Regions from separate parts of the Burkholderia pseudomultivorans genome, predicted to be linked through region 2. Evidence: predicted binding sites of a transcription regulator. Region 2 holds the regulator's gene; the other holds the start of a gene.
The links. Region 2 encodes LexA, which represses DNA repair genes until DNA is damaged. Its sites were predicted from a motif close to ACTGTATNNNNATACAGT; they were not measured.
Positions count from the first base shown of each region.

Region 1: a site for LexA is predicted at 5,588-5,605, ahead of WS57_RS22930 (PA0069 family radical SAM protein). Genes of this name have one in related genera too.

Region 1 is NZ_CP013378.1:2,287,731-2,294,780, forward strand. It holds gene WS57_RS22900 (methionine ABC transporter permease) at 1-596, shown strand, start outside; gene WS57_RS22905 (MetQ/NlpA family ABC transporter substrate-binding protein) at 624-1,421, shown strand; gene WS57_RS22910 (electron transfer flavoprotein subunit beta/FixA family protein) at 1,651-2,400, shown strand; gene WS57_RS22915 (electron transfer flavoprotein subunit alpha/FixB family protein) at 2,416-3,351, shown strand; gene WS57_RS22920 (D-amino acid dehydrogenase) at 3,599-4,885, opposite strand; gene WS57_RS22925 (Lrp/AsnC ligand binding domain-containing protein) at 5,031-5,519, shown strand; gene WS57_RS22930 (PA0069 family radical SAM protein) at 5,633-6,799, shown strand; gene WS57_RS22935 (NINE protein) at 6,812-7,050, opposite strand, start outside.
Region 2 is NZ_CP013378.1:3,066,611-3,073,660, forward strand. It holds gene WS57_RS26525 (hypothetical protein) at 1-323, shown strand, start outside; gene WS57_RS26530 (ABC transporter permease) at 370-1,203, opposite strand; gene nodI (nodulation factor ABC transporter ATP-binding protein NodI) at 1,210-2,124, opposite strand; gene WS57_RS26540 (universal stress protein) at 2,456-2,953, shown strand; gene WS57_RS26545 (DUF2939 domain-containing protein) at 2,996-3,697, opposite strand; gene WS57_RS26550 (hypothetical protein) at 3,727-4,062, opposite strand; gene lexA (transcriptional repressor LexA) at 4,090-4,737, opposite strand; gene WS57_RS26560 (sulfate ABC transporter substrate-binding protein) at 5,010-6,047, shown strand; gene cysT (sulfate ABC transporter permease subunit CysT) at 6,164-7,050, shown strand, end outside.

The DNA.
Region 1 (7,050 bases), 780 kb from region 2:
TCGGCATCTCCGGGGCGGTCGGCGCGCTCGTCGGGCTGCCGCTCGGCGTGCTGCTCTATCTGACCGACCGGCAGGGCGTGCTGCAGAACCTCGCCGTCAATCGCGTACTCGGCGGTATCGTGAACGCGGTGCGCTCGACGCCGTTCATCATCCTGCTGGTTGCGGTGATTCCGTTTACGCGGCTCGTCACGGGCTCGTCGATCGGCACCGCCGCCGCGGTCGTGCCGTTGACGCTCGCGGCCGCGCCGTTCATCGCGCGGCTCGTCGAGACGGCGCTGCGCGAAGTCGATCGCGGGCTGATCGAAGCCGCGCAGTCGATGGGCGCGACGACCTCGCAGATCGTCTTCAAGGTGCTGCTGCCCGAATCGCTGCCGGGCATCGTCGCGGGGCTGACGATCACGTTCGTGTCGCTGGTCGGCTATTCGGCGATGGCGGGCGCGATCGGCGGCGGCGGCCTCGGCGATCTCGGGATCCGCTACGGCTACCAGCGCTATCTGCCGGAAGTGATGTGGACGGTGGTCGCGATCCTGATCGTGTTCGTGCAGATCGTGCAGTCGTTCGGCGACTGGCTGGTTCGCCGGCTGAGCCACAAGTAAAAAGACCTTCATTCGTCGGGGGAGACGATGCAACGACGCTTCATGCTGAAATTCGCGGCGGTGCTTGGCGCGGCCGCGCTGTTCGCGGGTGCGCACGCCGCGCAGGCCGAAACCATCAAGGTGGGCGTGACGGGCGGCCCGCACGCGCAGATCATGGAAGCGGTGAAGAAGGTCGCCGCGAAGAGCGGGCTCGACATCCGCATCGTCGAATTCTCCGACTACGTGCAGCCGAACGCCGCGCTCGCGTCCGGCGATCTCGACGCGAACAGCTACCAGCACGATCCGTATCTGCAGGCGCAGGTAAAGGATCGCGGCTACAAGCTGATCAAGGTCGCCGAGACCGTGACGTTCCCGATGGGCATTTATTCGAAGCGCGTGAAATCGCTGGCCGAACTGAAGCCCGGCGCGCGCGTCGCGATTCCGAACGATCCGACCAACGGCGGCCGCGCGCTGCTGTTGCTGCAGAAACAGGGCGTGCTGAAGCTGCGTGCGGATGCCGGGCTGAAGGCGACGCCGATCGATATCGTCGACAATCCGCGCAAGCTGAAGATCGTCGAACTCGATGCGGCGCAAATCCCGCGCTCGCTCGGCGACGTCGACGCGGCCGCGATCAACACGAACTACGCGATGGAAGCGGGGTTGAAACCGAAGCAGGACGCGATCGCGATCGAGGGTCCGAACGGGCCGTACGCCAACATCATCGCGATCCGCGAAGCCGACCGCGCCAAGCCGTGGGTCGCGAAGCTCGTGGCGGCCTATCATTCCCCGGAAGTGAAGCAGTTCATCGACGGGAAATTCGGCGGCGCGGTCATCGCTGCCTGGTAACCCGCAATCTCCGGTACGCCCGATGGTGATTAGAGTCGATGATCGAAAACCCGGGCTTTGCGTCCGGGTTTTTTCTCTTTTAAAATAGAACGACCGTTCGCTATTGCTGACGCGCTGCAAAAAGGCGCTATCCTCGATAGCCGCGAAGGATTGGTCCGCTGGGCCGCGCAGTCACGAGGCCTCGCTATAGAATGGCCTCTGGTCGTATTCGTAACTTTGGAGCGTGTGCATGAAAATCCTGGTGCCAGTGAAAAGAGTGGTCGATTACAACGTGAAGGTCCGCGTGAAGTCGGACAACACGGGCGTCGATATCGCGAACGTGAAGATGTCGATGAACCCGTTCGACGAAATCGCCGTTGAAGAAGCGGTGCGCCTGAAGGAAGCGGGCGTCGCGACCGAAGTGGTGGCCGTGTCGGTTGGCGTCGCGCAAGCGCAGGAAACGCTGCGCACGGCGCTGGCGATCGGTGCGGATCGCGCGATCCTCGTCGAGTCGAACGACGGCGTCGAGCCGCTGGCTGTGGCGAAGATCCTGAAGGCGCTGGTCGACAAGGAGCAGCCGCAGCTCGTGATCCTCGGCAAGCAGGCGATCGACGACGATTCGAACCAGACCGGCCAGATGCTCGCCGCGCTGGCAGGCCTGCCGCAGGCGACGTTCGCCTCGAAGGTGACGATCGCCGACGGCAAGGCGACGGTGGCACGTGAAGTCGACGGCGGCGCGGAAACGCTGTCGCTTCAACTGCCCGCAGTCGTCACCACCGACCTGCGCCTGAACGAGCCGCGCTACGTGACGCTGCCGAACATCATGAAGGCGAAGAAGAAGCCGCTGGAAACGGTGAAGCCCGAAGACCTCGGCGTGGACGTCGCGCCGCGTCTGAAGACGCTGAAGGTGGCCGAGCCGCCGAAGCGCGCGGCCGGCGTGAAGGTGCCGGACGTGAAGACGCTGGTCGAGAAGCTGAAGACCGAAGCCAAGGTGCTGTAAAGGGAGCGGATAGAAATGACGATTCTGGTAATTGCAGAACACGACAACGCGTCGATCAAGGCCGCGACGCTGAACACGGTGGCGGCGGCGCAGAAGATCGGCGGCGACATTCACGTGCTGGTCGCGGGTCACAACGCGCAGGGCGCAGCCGATGCGGCCGCGAAGATCGCCGGCGTGGCGAAGGTGCTGCTGGCCGACGCGCCGCAGCTCGAAGCGGGCCTCGCGGAAAACGTCGAAGCAACCGCGCTGAACATCGCGAAGGACTATTCGCACATCCTCGCGCCGGCAACCGCGTACGGTAAAAACATCGCGCCGCGTATCGCCGCGAAGCTCGACGTCGCGCAGATCTCCGACATTACGGCGGTCGATTCGGCCGACACGTTCGAGCGCCCGATCTACGCCGGCAACGCGATCGCGACGGTGCAGTCGAGCGACCCGATCAAGGTCATCACGGTGCGTGCGACGGGTTTCGATCCGGTCGCGGCCGAAGGCGGCAGCGCATCGGTCGAGAAGATCGAAGCCGCGGCAGACGCAGGCAAGTCGCAGTTCGTGAGCCGTGAGGTGACGAAGCTGGACCGTCCTGAACTCACCAGCGCGAGCATCATCGTGTCGGGCGGCCGCGGTCTGGGCAGCGGCGAGAACTACACGAAGGTGCTGGAGCCGCTGGCGGACAAGCTGTCGGCCGCACTCGGCGCTTCGCGCGCGGCAGTGGACGCGGGCTACGTGCCGAACGACTATCAGGTAGGCCAGACCGGCAAGATCGTCGCACCGCAGCTGTACATCGCGGTCGGCATCTCGGGTGCGATCCAGCATTTGGCCGGCATGAAGGATTCGAAGGTGATCGTCGCGATCAACAAGGATCCCGAAGCACCGATCTTTAGCGTGGCCGACTATGGCCTCGTCGGCGATCTGTTCACGCTCGTGCCGGAACTCGTGAGCGAACTCGGCTGAGCGGCCTGACGCTGCAGCGGTAAGCACACGAAACAAGGGGCGCGACGAGCGCCCCTTTTTTTGTGCCATCGGCATCGGCAGAAGACAAAAGAACGAGACGCGTCACGCGCGAGTGCGCCAGCGGCGCGCGTCGATGAAAACTTCGTTCCGCCGCCGATCGGCAGCAGGCAGGCCGCAAAAACGAAAAAGCGCCCGCGAGGGCGCCTGGTTTGTCGCACCGACCGGCCCGCATGCGGGCCGTCGCGGCTTATGCGTAGGCCGGACGCGTCTGGCCCGCGACATCCTTCAGGTAGCGGTGCACCGACAGGTCGTCGGCCTGGATCGCCGGCTTCTTGCCCGAGATCAGATCCGCGAGCAGCTGGCCCGAACCGCACGACATCGTCCAGCCGAGCGTGCCGTGGCCGGTGTTCAGGAACAGGTTCGACACCGGCGTGCGGCCGACGATCGGCGTGCCGTCCGGCGTCATCGGGCGCAGGCCCGTCCAGAACGTCGCCTTCGACGTGTCGCCGCCGCCCGGGAACAGGTCGTTCACGCACATTTCGAGCGTCTCGCGGCGTGCCGCGCGCAGGGTCTTGTCGAAGCCGACGATCTCCGCCATGCCGCCGACGCGGATCCGCTGATCGAAGCGCGTGATCGCGATCTTGTAGGTCTCGTCGAGCACGGTCGACACCGGCGCGGCCGCCGCATCGACGATCGGCGCGGTGATCGAATAGCCCTTCAGCGGATAGACGGGGATCTTCATCAGGTTCGCGATGAAGTTCGTCGAGTACGAGCCGAGCGCGACGACGTACGCGTCAGCGCGCACCGTCTCGCTGCCGCACTGCACGCCGGCGATCCTGCCGCCCGCGATTGCGAGTGCGTCGATCGGCGTGTTGTAGCGGAATTTCACGCCCAGCGATTCGGCGAGCGCGGCGAGGCGCGTCGTGAACAGCTGGCAGTCGCCCGTTTCGTCGCCCGGCAGGCGCAGGCCGCCCGTCAGCTTGTGCGACACGGCGGCGAGCGCCGGTTCGGCGTTCTTCAGCTCGGCCGGCGACAGCAGTTCGAACGGCACGTTCGCTTCCTGCAGCACGGCGATGTCCTTCGCCGCGCCGTCGAGCTGCTGCTGCGTGCGGAACAGTTGCAGCGTGCCGCCCGTGCGGCCTTCGTACTGGATGCCGGTGTCGGCGCGCAGCGCCTGCAGGCAGTCGCGGCTGTATTCGGCGAGACGGACCATGCGGCCCTTGTTCACGGCATAGCGCTCGGCCGTGCAGTTGCGCAGCATCTGCCACATCCACTGGAGCTGGAAGCGCGTGCCGTCGAGGCGGATCGCGAGCGGCGCATGCTTTTCGAACATCCACTTGACGGCCTTGAGCGGCACGCCGGGCGCAGCCCACGGCGCCGCATAACCCGGCGAGATCTGGCCGGCGTTCGCGAAGCTCGTCTCGAGCGCCGGGCCGGCTTCCCGGTCGATCACCGTGACTTCATGACCGGCGCGTGCGAGGTAATACGCGCTCGCCACGCCCACCACACCGCTGCCCAGAATGACGACTCGCATAGCTGCTCCAGATGGAAGGAATCAGGTCGAGGCCGGGCGCACCTGCGTCTCCGTGTAACCTCTATCTGATCTAGTTTTTTGCGCTATGGTATTGTCGAATGTGTAGGTTTTGTTATCGTATTTTTTAGGTTTTCAGCAGAAACAAATGAGAACGCAACGTCAGCCCGTACGCACGCTCGACAAGCTCGACCGGCGCATCCTCAAGCTGCTCCAGAACGACGGCCGGATGGCGATGAAGGACCTCGCGGAACAGGTCGGACTGACTGTCACGCCGTGCATCGAGCGCGTGCGGCGGATGGAGCGCGACGGCGTGATCACCGGCTATCACGCGCGCGTCGATCCGGCCCAGCTCGGCGCGGCGCTGCTCGTGTTCGTCGAGATCACGCTTGGCCACAAGGGCGGCAACATGTTCGAGCAGTTCCGCCGCGAGGTGATGAAGATCGACGAGGTGCTGGAATGCCATCTCGTGTCGGGCGATTTCGACTATCTGATCAAGGCGCGCATCGGCGAGATGGCCGACTACCGGAAGCTGCTCGGCGACATCCTGCTGCAGCTGCCCGGCGCCGTGCAGTCGAAGAGCTATGTGGTGATGGAGGAAATCAAGGAGACGCTGACGATCTCCGTCGGCGAATGAGCGCCTGACGGCGTACGCCGGGCCCCGCGTCGGACCCCTTATCCCGTGCTTGGCATGCTGCGCCCAATACTGTATAAATATCCAGTATTGGGCGCAGGCGAACGGGTGGGCATATGGACGATCGGTCCGACAACGAATTTCCGATAGCGCCGCCCGAGCCCCGCAAGGGGCGCGGTGCGGTCGACAATCTGCAGGGACGGTACGAGACGGCGCTGCGCGAAGCCGTCGACGACGGCTGGACGCACGAGTCGGACGATGCTGACCTTCCCGCGCCGCTGCGCACGCAGGTGTTCGAGGAGCGCGCGAAGAGCATACTCACGCACAACCAGTCGCCGGACATTCCGTTCAGCGTGTCGCTCAATCCGTATCGCGGCTGCGAGCACGGTTGCATCTACTGTTTCGCGCGGCCGACGCACAGCTATCTCGGCCTGTCGCCGGGGCTCGATTTCGAAAGCCGGATCTACGCGAAGATCAACGCGGCCGAACTGCTCGAGCGCGAGATTTCACGCAAGCGCTACGTCCCGGAGCCGATCGCGCTGGGCGTCAATACCGACGCGTACCAGCCGGTCGAGCGCGACCTGCGCATCACGCGCGGCGTGATCCAGGTGATGCACGACCACGGGCTGCCGTTTGCGGCGATCACGAAATCGTCGCTGATCGAGCGCGATCTCGACCTGATCGCGCCGATGGCCGAGCGCGGGCAGGTGATGGCCGCCGTCACGATCACGACGCTCGACGCCGATCTTGCCCGCACGCTGGAGCCGCGCGCGGCGACGCCGGCACGGCGGCTGCGCACGATCCGCGCGCTGCGCGACGCGGGCGTGCCGGTCGGCGTGAGCATCGCGCCGATGATTCCGTTCGTCACCGAGCCCGATATGGAGCGCGTGCTCGAGGCGTGTGCGGAAGCCGGCGCGACGCATGCGAGCTACATCATCCTGCGGCTGCCGTGGGAGGTCGCGCCGCTGTTCAAGAACTGGCTGGCCGCGCATTTCCCCGATCGCGCGGAGCGCGTGATGAATCGCGTGCGCGACATGCGCGGCGGCAAGGACTACGACTCGGATTTCTCGAAGCGGATGAAGGGCGAGGGGATCTGGGCCGACCTGCTGAGGCAGCGCTTCCGCCAGGCGGTCAAGCGGCTCGGCTTGAACGAGCGCCGCCACGGCATCCTCGATCTGTCGCAGTTTCGCGGCGCATCGGCGAGTGTCGCGGCAGCGCCGCGTAGCCCCGTCCGGGCGGCCGTCGCGAAGTCGCGCGACGACATGCAGCTGAGCCTGTTCTGAGCGGCGCGGCGCTTATTGCGAAAGCTGCTTCGCCGCTTCGACCTGCGACTCGAAATACGTCTGGAACGACAGCGCGAGCGCGGTCATCAGCAGGAATGCGCCGATCAGCAGCGAGAAGATGACGATGAAGATCACCGTCCAGCCGGAGCGGCTGTGCTTGCCGGTGTCGGCATTGAACTGCGCATCCCACTTCTCGTCGGGGCGCAGCCCGTAGACGAGCGCGGCCAGGAACGCGGCGAGCAGCGAGATCG
Region 2 (7,050 bases):
GCGCGCTCGGCACGATGATCGTCGAGGCGTCCGCGACGATCGGCGTCGAGGCCAGCATCGACATCCCGCAGGGCGATCGCATCTACGATCCGGTCAACGGCCTGTGGCCGCAGAAAATGCTGGTGTCGTTCGACGGTCCGGTCGAGGATGCCGACGCGGAAGAGCTGCGCACCGTCTATCTCGTTGCCGATGATCCGGGCACGCAGTTCCGCGTCGAATGGCATCGCGCGGACGGCAAGCTCGGCCGCCACGAAGGCGGCCCGCTCGCGACCGTCGCGTTCCTGACCGACGTCGAGATTCCGTGGAGCGACGACGACGAATAACGTCGTCGCGCAGTACGAATGAAGCTGGCGCCGCGCGCGCCGGCGGTCAGCGCATCAGCCGGCGCCGGAACAGCCACGCGCACAGCAGGAACCCGCCGATCGCATAGCCGGCGAGCACGGCGACGTGCAGGCCGACGTCGCTCGCCGGCCGGCCGAGCATCGCGGGCCGGATCAATTCGACTGCGTGCGCGAGCGGCAGCGCATGCGCCGCGTGCTGCGCGAGCGGCGGCAGCTGCGTGATCGGGAAGAACACGCCCGACAGCAGCAGCATCGGCGTCAGCACGAGCGTCTGATAGAACATGAAGAAGTCGTAGGACGGCGCGAGCGCCGTGACGATCATCGCGACGCTCGCGAACGCGAGGCCCGCGAGCGCGATCACGGGCAGCACCGCGAGCATCGACGGAAACCGCGCATAGCCGAGCGCGCCCGCGACGAGCATGATCGCGGCGCCCGACAGCATCGCCTTGCTGGCGGCCCACGCGATCTCGCCGAGCACGACGTCGCCGAGCGCGAGCGGCGTGTGCATGATCGCTTCCCAGGTGCGCTGCACGTGCATTCGCGAAAAGCCCGAATACATCGACTCGAAGCTCGCGGACATCATCACGCTCGAGCCCACCGTGCCGGCCGCGAGAAATGCGATGTACGACACGCCGTCGACATGGCCGAGCATCAGCCCGAGCCCGAAACCCAGCCCGAACAGATAGATCATCGGATCCGCGAGATTGCCGAACATCGACGCGAGCGCGAGCTTGCGCCAGACGAGATAGTTGCGGCGCCACACGGCGATCCAGTTGCTCGCGTTCGCGGGCAGCGCCAGCGCGAAGCGCGACTCGCGCGGCGGGGCGCTGGGCGCGGCGGCGGAATAGTTGCGTACGTCCATGGTCGATCAGTCCTGCATGTCGCGGCCGGTGAGCCGCAGGAACACGTCCTCCAGATTGGCCGGACGATGCAGATAGCGCAATCCCGCGCGACCCTTGATCCGCGCGCTGAGCGGCTCGGGGTCGGTCACGTAGCAGAACAGCGTCTCGCCGCTGATTTCGGTGCGCTGCGCGAGCGGCGCGAGTTCGTCGCGCAGCGCGGCCGGGTCCGGCCCGTAGATCTCGATCACGTCGCAGCCGATTTCCGATTCGATCAGCGCGTGCGGCGCGCCCTCGGCGATCTTGCGGCCTTCCTCGATCACGCACAGCCGGTCGCACAGGCGTTCGGCTTCCTCCATGAAATGCGTGGTGATCAGGATCGTCTTGCCGCGCGCGAGCAGCGAGCGCAGCCGTTCCCACATCAGGTGCCGCGCCTGCGGGTCGAGACCCGTCGTCGGCTCGTCGAGCACCAGCACGTCGGGATCGTTGACGAGCGCGCGCGCGAGCGTGAGGCGGCGTTTCATGCCGCCGGACAGTTCGCCCACCTTCGCATCGGCCTTGTTCTCGAGCTTCGCGAATTCGAGCAGCGGCTGCACCAGCGCACGCGCGGCCTGCGCCGACATCCCGAAATAGCGGCTGAACACGAGCAGATTCTCGCGAACCGTGAAATCGGGATCGAGATTGTCGAACTGCGGGACGACGCCGACGCGCTGGCGCGCATGCCGCGCGCGCGACGGTACCGGCTCGCCGCACAGCGAAATGGCGCCCGCGTCGGGATGCGCGAGGCCGAGCAGCATCTTCAGCGTCGTGGTCTTGCCGGCGCCGTTCGGCCCGAGCAGGCCATAGCATTCGCCGGCCTGCACATGGAAGGACAGGCCGTTGACGACGAGCTTGTCGCCATAGCGCTTTTCGACATTGCGGAAATCGATGGGTGCGACGGACATGGAAGATTGGCGTTGGATGCGGGCGGGATGCTGCTGCCGGACACGTGCCGGCGCGAACGGAGCGGACGAACGCGTGTCAGACGGGCATGACCGAAGCGAACGATCGCGATGCCGGTGGCAGGCTGCGGCACGGCGGCACGAACGGGCCATTCTAGTGCATCGCCCGCATCCGTTCAGCGCATCTGCGTGCGAAACGGTGCGTGCCGGATCGTGCACTGCATCATCGCGGGCGCGCCGTGCGCGGCGCATCAGCGTTTTCCATCCCTTGCGTCCTGAATTGCGGCGCACCATGATGAAGGCGTAGGGCTCGTTGTCGCGATAGGGAGGTTTCATGGCTAGCTACAACAAGATTTTGCTGTGCTACGACGGCACGCTCGAAGGGCGCAAGGCCCTGCGCTGCGGCGCCAATCTCGCACTGGACCTGAAGGCCGAAACGCACCTGCTGTCGGTGGTCGACATGCGTTCGAGCATCGCGCAAAGCGCAGGGCTGCTGACCGATGTCGCGTGCGGCCGCTTCGAGGAAACCGCCCGGGAAATCCTGCAGGAAGGCGTCAACTGGCTGCGCGAGCGCGGTGTGCAGGCCGAAGGCCATTTTGCGTTCGGCTATCCGATCGACGAAATCGCGAATCTCGCGACCGAGCTGAAGGTCGACCTGGTCGTCGTCGGCCACCGGTGCCGCAGCGGGCTGTCGAGATGGTGGATGGGCTCGGGCAATACGCAGCTGCTCGATCGGGTGAACTGCAGCATCCTGGTGGCGTGCTCGTCGGCGGAAGAGCAAAAGGCCGAGATCGCACGCGAACGCGAAGCGGCGACCGCGAGCGGCAAATAATCCGCGATGCAGGGTTGAGTGGCGGTGCGCGGCGCAGCCCGCTTACGCGTGCAGGTCGATCGCGGACAGCTTCCACGAGAACAGGCCGAAGCGGTGGAAGATCGCCGCATAGCGCGTGCCGTCCGCCGTGCGCTGGTAGGTCACGACGAACTCGTCGATATTCCGGTAGCCGGCGCTCGTCTGCTGCTGGCGCGGCGCCGCGCCCGGGCTTGCAGGCGCGGGCGCCGGTGCGGGCGATGACGCGGTCGTCGCCGCATTGCTGGCCGGTGTGGCAGCGCTCGCCGGACCGGCTGTACTCGCAGGCGGCGCGGTCGATTCCGCGCCCGGTGCGCCGCCCGGCGGCGCCGACCATTCGGGCGGGCGCTCGCCCGGATTGCCGCGCGGCGGCAATCCGCTCATCAATGCGGCCACGCCTTCCGGCGTCGCATACGCGTCGACCAGCGGGCCGATCAATGCGGACCCGATCAACGCCCCGATCACCGCGAACGGATTGTCTTTCTTCACCGCGTCGATCCGGCGCATCAACTCTTCCGTGACCTGCTGCTTCAGGCTGATGCGCAGCGACGGAAAATCGACATATTCGCTGACGGCCTGCGCATCACGCGCATCGACCGCCGATTTCAGGCGATCGAGCGCGATATACGGCGACGCGTACGCATAGCCGATCGCCGCAACGACGACGACGGCCATCACGACGATCAGCAGGGGTTTGAGCCGCGACGTGCGGCCCGGGGATTGCGTCACGATACCTCCGGTGCGGGACGGTTCCGCAATCAGAGACCGCCTTGCGCGGCAGAACGTTCCTCGGCGATGCAGCGATCGATCATCCGGCACACGGCGTCGATCGTCCCGACCATGATCAGCCGCGAGCGGCCGTGATAGACGCGCACCGGCGCGCGGCGCGCCGGTTCTGCATGATTCAGGCCGGCGTTCAGCGACACCCGCGCGAAGGCGGGCAGCGCCGACGGCAGCAGCGACGCCTGCCGTTCGACTGCGACTTCTTGGCCGGCGGGCGCCGCAGCGGTGAGCGGCGCGCAGGGCGTGCGGCCGCGCAGATGGCGCAGGCGACCGAATTGACGGAAAGGCAGCAGGCGGGCAAGGCGTTCCATGATGTTCTCCTGAGCGAGACGGATGGGTCAGAGTTCGCCCGAGCGGATCAGCCCGACGGCGATGCCTTCCAGCGCGAATTCCGCACTGCCGGCCTTGACGAAGATGTTTTCGTAATCGGGGTTCTCCGCGATCAGCTCGAGGCCGCCCGGCCGGCGCATCAGGCGCTTGACCGTGACGTCGTCGCCCAGACGCGCGACGATGATCTGCCCGTCCTTCGCTTCCGTGCGCTTCTGCACCGCGAGGAGGTCGCCGTCGAGAATGCCGGCGTCGCGCATCGACAGGCCGCGCACTTTCAGCAGGTAGTCGGGCTTGCTCGAGAACAGCGCGGGATCGCACGCGTAATGCTGCGAGATGTGCTCCTGCGCGAGGATCGGGCTGCCGGCCGCGACGCGGCCCACGAGCGGCAGCGACAGCTGCATCAGGCCTGCGTGCGGCAGCGTGAACTGGTGCGGCGCATCGTCGATGCCGAGCAGGCGGATGCCGCGCGACGCACCGGCGGCCAACTCGATCACGCCCTTGCGCGCGAGCGCGCGGAGGTGCTCCTCGGCCGCGTTCGGCGAACTGAAGCCCAGCTCGGCCGCGATCTCGGCGCGGGTGGGGGGGAATCCGGAGCGCTCGATCGCGCGGCGGATCAAGTCGAACACTTGCTGCTGGCGGGCGGTGAGTTTGGTCATGGTTCAACTGTATGGATAGACAGTGAGCTGTATTTTTATACAGTACTTCGCGAATTTCAAGTGTTACGTGAAGTTCGACGCGATCGCGCCGGTTCCGATGCGATTTCGCGACGCCCGGACGACGGTTCGTCCGCCGCAACCGTCCATCCGTGCTGCGTTAGCACTTTTGAGTATTAAAAAATGAGGAACGATTATTTTTAATCATGTAACCCGTTCGATAGACTGGCCCGACATCGCAATACCGACTACACGACAACACTGGAGAACCAAGGATGGTGAAGCGCACGACGGGGCTGGTGAGCGGGGCGGGCCGCTTGATTGCAACACTCGCGCTGGGTACGGCGGCGGTGCTGGGCGTCGCGACGCACGCGCAGGCCGACACGACGTTCCTGAACGTGTCGTACGACCCGACGCGCGAGCTGTACCAGGATTTCAACCAGGCGTTCGGCAAGGAGTGGAAGGCGAAGACCGGCGAGACGGTCAACTTCAAGCAGTCGCACGGCGGCTCGGGCGCGCAGGCGCGCTCGGTGCTCGACGGGCTGCAGGCCGACGTCGTGACGCTCGCGCTCGCCTACGACATCGACGCGCTCGCGAACAAGGGGCTCGTGAACAAGGACTGGCAGAAGCGCCTGCCCGACAACGCGTCGCCGTACACGTCGACGATCGTGTTCCTCGTGCGCAAGGGCAACCCCAAGGGGATCAAGGACTGGGACGACCTGACCAAGCCCGGCGTGTCGATCGTCACGCCGAACCCGAAGACCTCGGGCGGCGCGCGCTGGAACTACCTGGCCGCATGGGCGTACGCGGTGCACAAGCCGGGCGGCAACGAGCAGACCGCAAAGGAATTCGTCACGAAGCTGTACAAGAACGCGGGCGTGCTCGATTCGGGCGCACGCGGCGCGACGACGAGCTTCGTGCAGCGCGGGATCGGCGACGTGCTGATCGCGTGGGAGAACGAGGCGTTCCTGTCGATCAAGGAATTCGGCCCCGACAAGTTCGAGATCGTCGTGCCGTCGGTCAGCATCCTGGCCGAGCCGCCCGTCGCGGTGGTCGACAAGGTGGTCGACAAGAAGGGCACGCGCAAGCTGGCCGAGGCCTACCTGAACTTCCTGTACAGCCCGCAGGGCCAAGAGATCGCGGCGCGCAACTACTACCGGCCGCGCTCGAAGAACGTACCGGCGGAGCTGACCAGGCAGTTCCCGAAGCTGAAGCTGTACACGGTCGACGATACGTTCGGCGGCTGGACGAATGCGCAGAAGACGCATTTCGCGGATGGCGGCGTGTTCGACTCGATCTACAAGCCGCAGTAACACCATAACGACAGCGGCGCGCCACGACAGCGCGCCGCATTGCCGCCGCCGCCGGCGCGACCTGTCGCGCCGGCGTTCGCGTCGGACCCGTGTGAATCACCCAGCAAGAGCATCCGATGAGTACGTACACCTTTCGCAAGCCGAGCGCGCTGCCCGGTTTCGGCGTGACGCTCGGCATCACGGTGGCCTATCTGAGCCTCGTGGTGCTGATTCCGCTTGCCGCCACGTTCCTGAAGACCGCGACGCTGTCGTGGGACCAGTTCGTCACCGCCGTCACGTCGCCGCGCGTGCTCGCGTCGTACCGGCTGACGTTTTCCGCGGCGCTCGGCGGCGCGCTGATCAACGCGGTATTCGGCTTTCTGGTCGCGTGGGTGCTGGTGCGCTACACGTTCCCGTTCAAGCGCATCGTCGACGCGATCGTCGACCTGCCGTTCGCGCTGCCAACCTCGGTCGCCGGCATCTCGCTCGCGGCCGTCTATGCGACCAACGGCTGGGTCGGCCAGTACCTGGCGCCGCTCGGCATCAAGATCGCGTTCACGCCGGCCGGCGTGCTGGTCGCGCTGACCTTCATCGGGCTGCCGTTCGTCGTGCGCACCGTGCAGCCGGTGCTCGAGGATTTCGAGCGCGAGCAGGAGGAGGCCGCCGCGTGCCTTGGCGCGTCGCGCTGGCTGACGTTCCGCCGCGTCGTGCTGCCGGCCGTGCTGCCGGCGCTGCTCACCGGCTTCGCGCTCGCGTTCGCGCGGGCGCTCGGCGAGTACGGCTCGGTGATCTTCATCGCGGGCAACGTGCCGATGAAGTCGGAAATCACCTCGCTGCTGATCATCACGAAGCTCGAGCAGTACGACTACGCGGGCGCGACCGCGCTCGCGGTCGTGATGCTGGTCGTGTCGTTCCTGATGCTGCTGCTGATCAACTCGCTGCAGTGGTACCTGCAGCGCAGGACCAGCAAGGGCGCAAGCGGGCCCGCACCCGCGATCGCCGCCGCCGCCGCGACCGCAGGAGG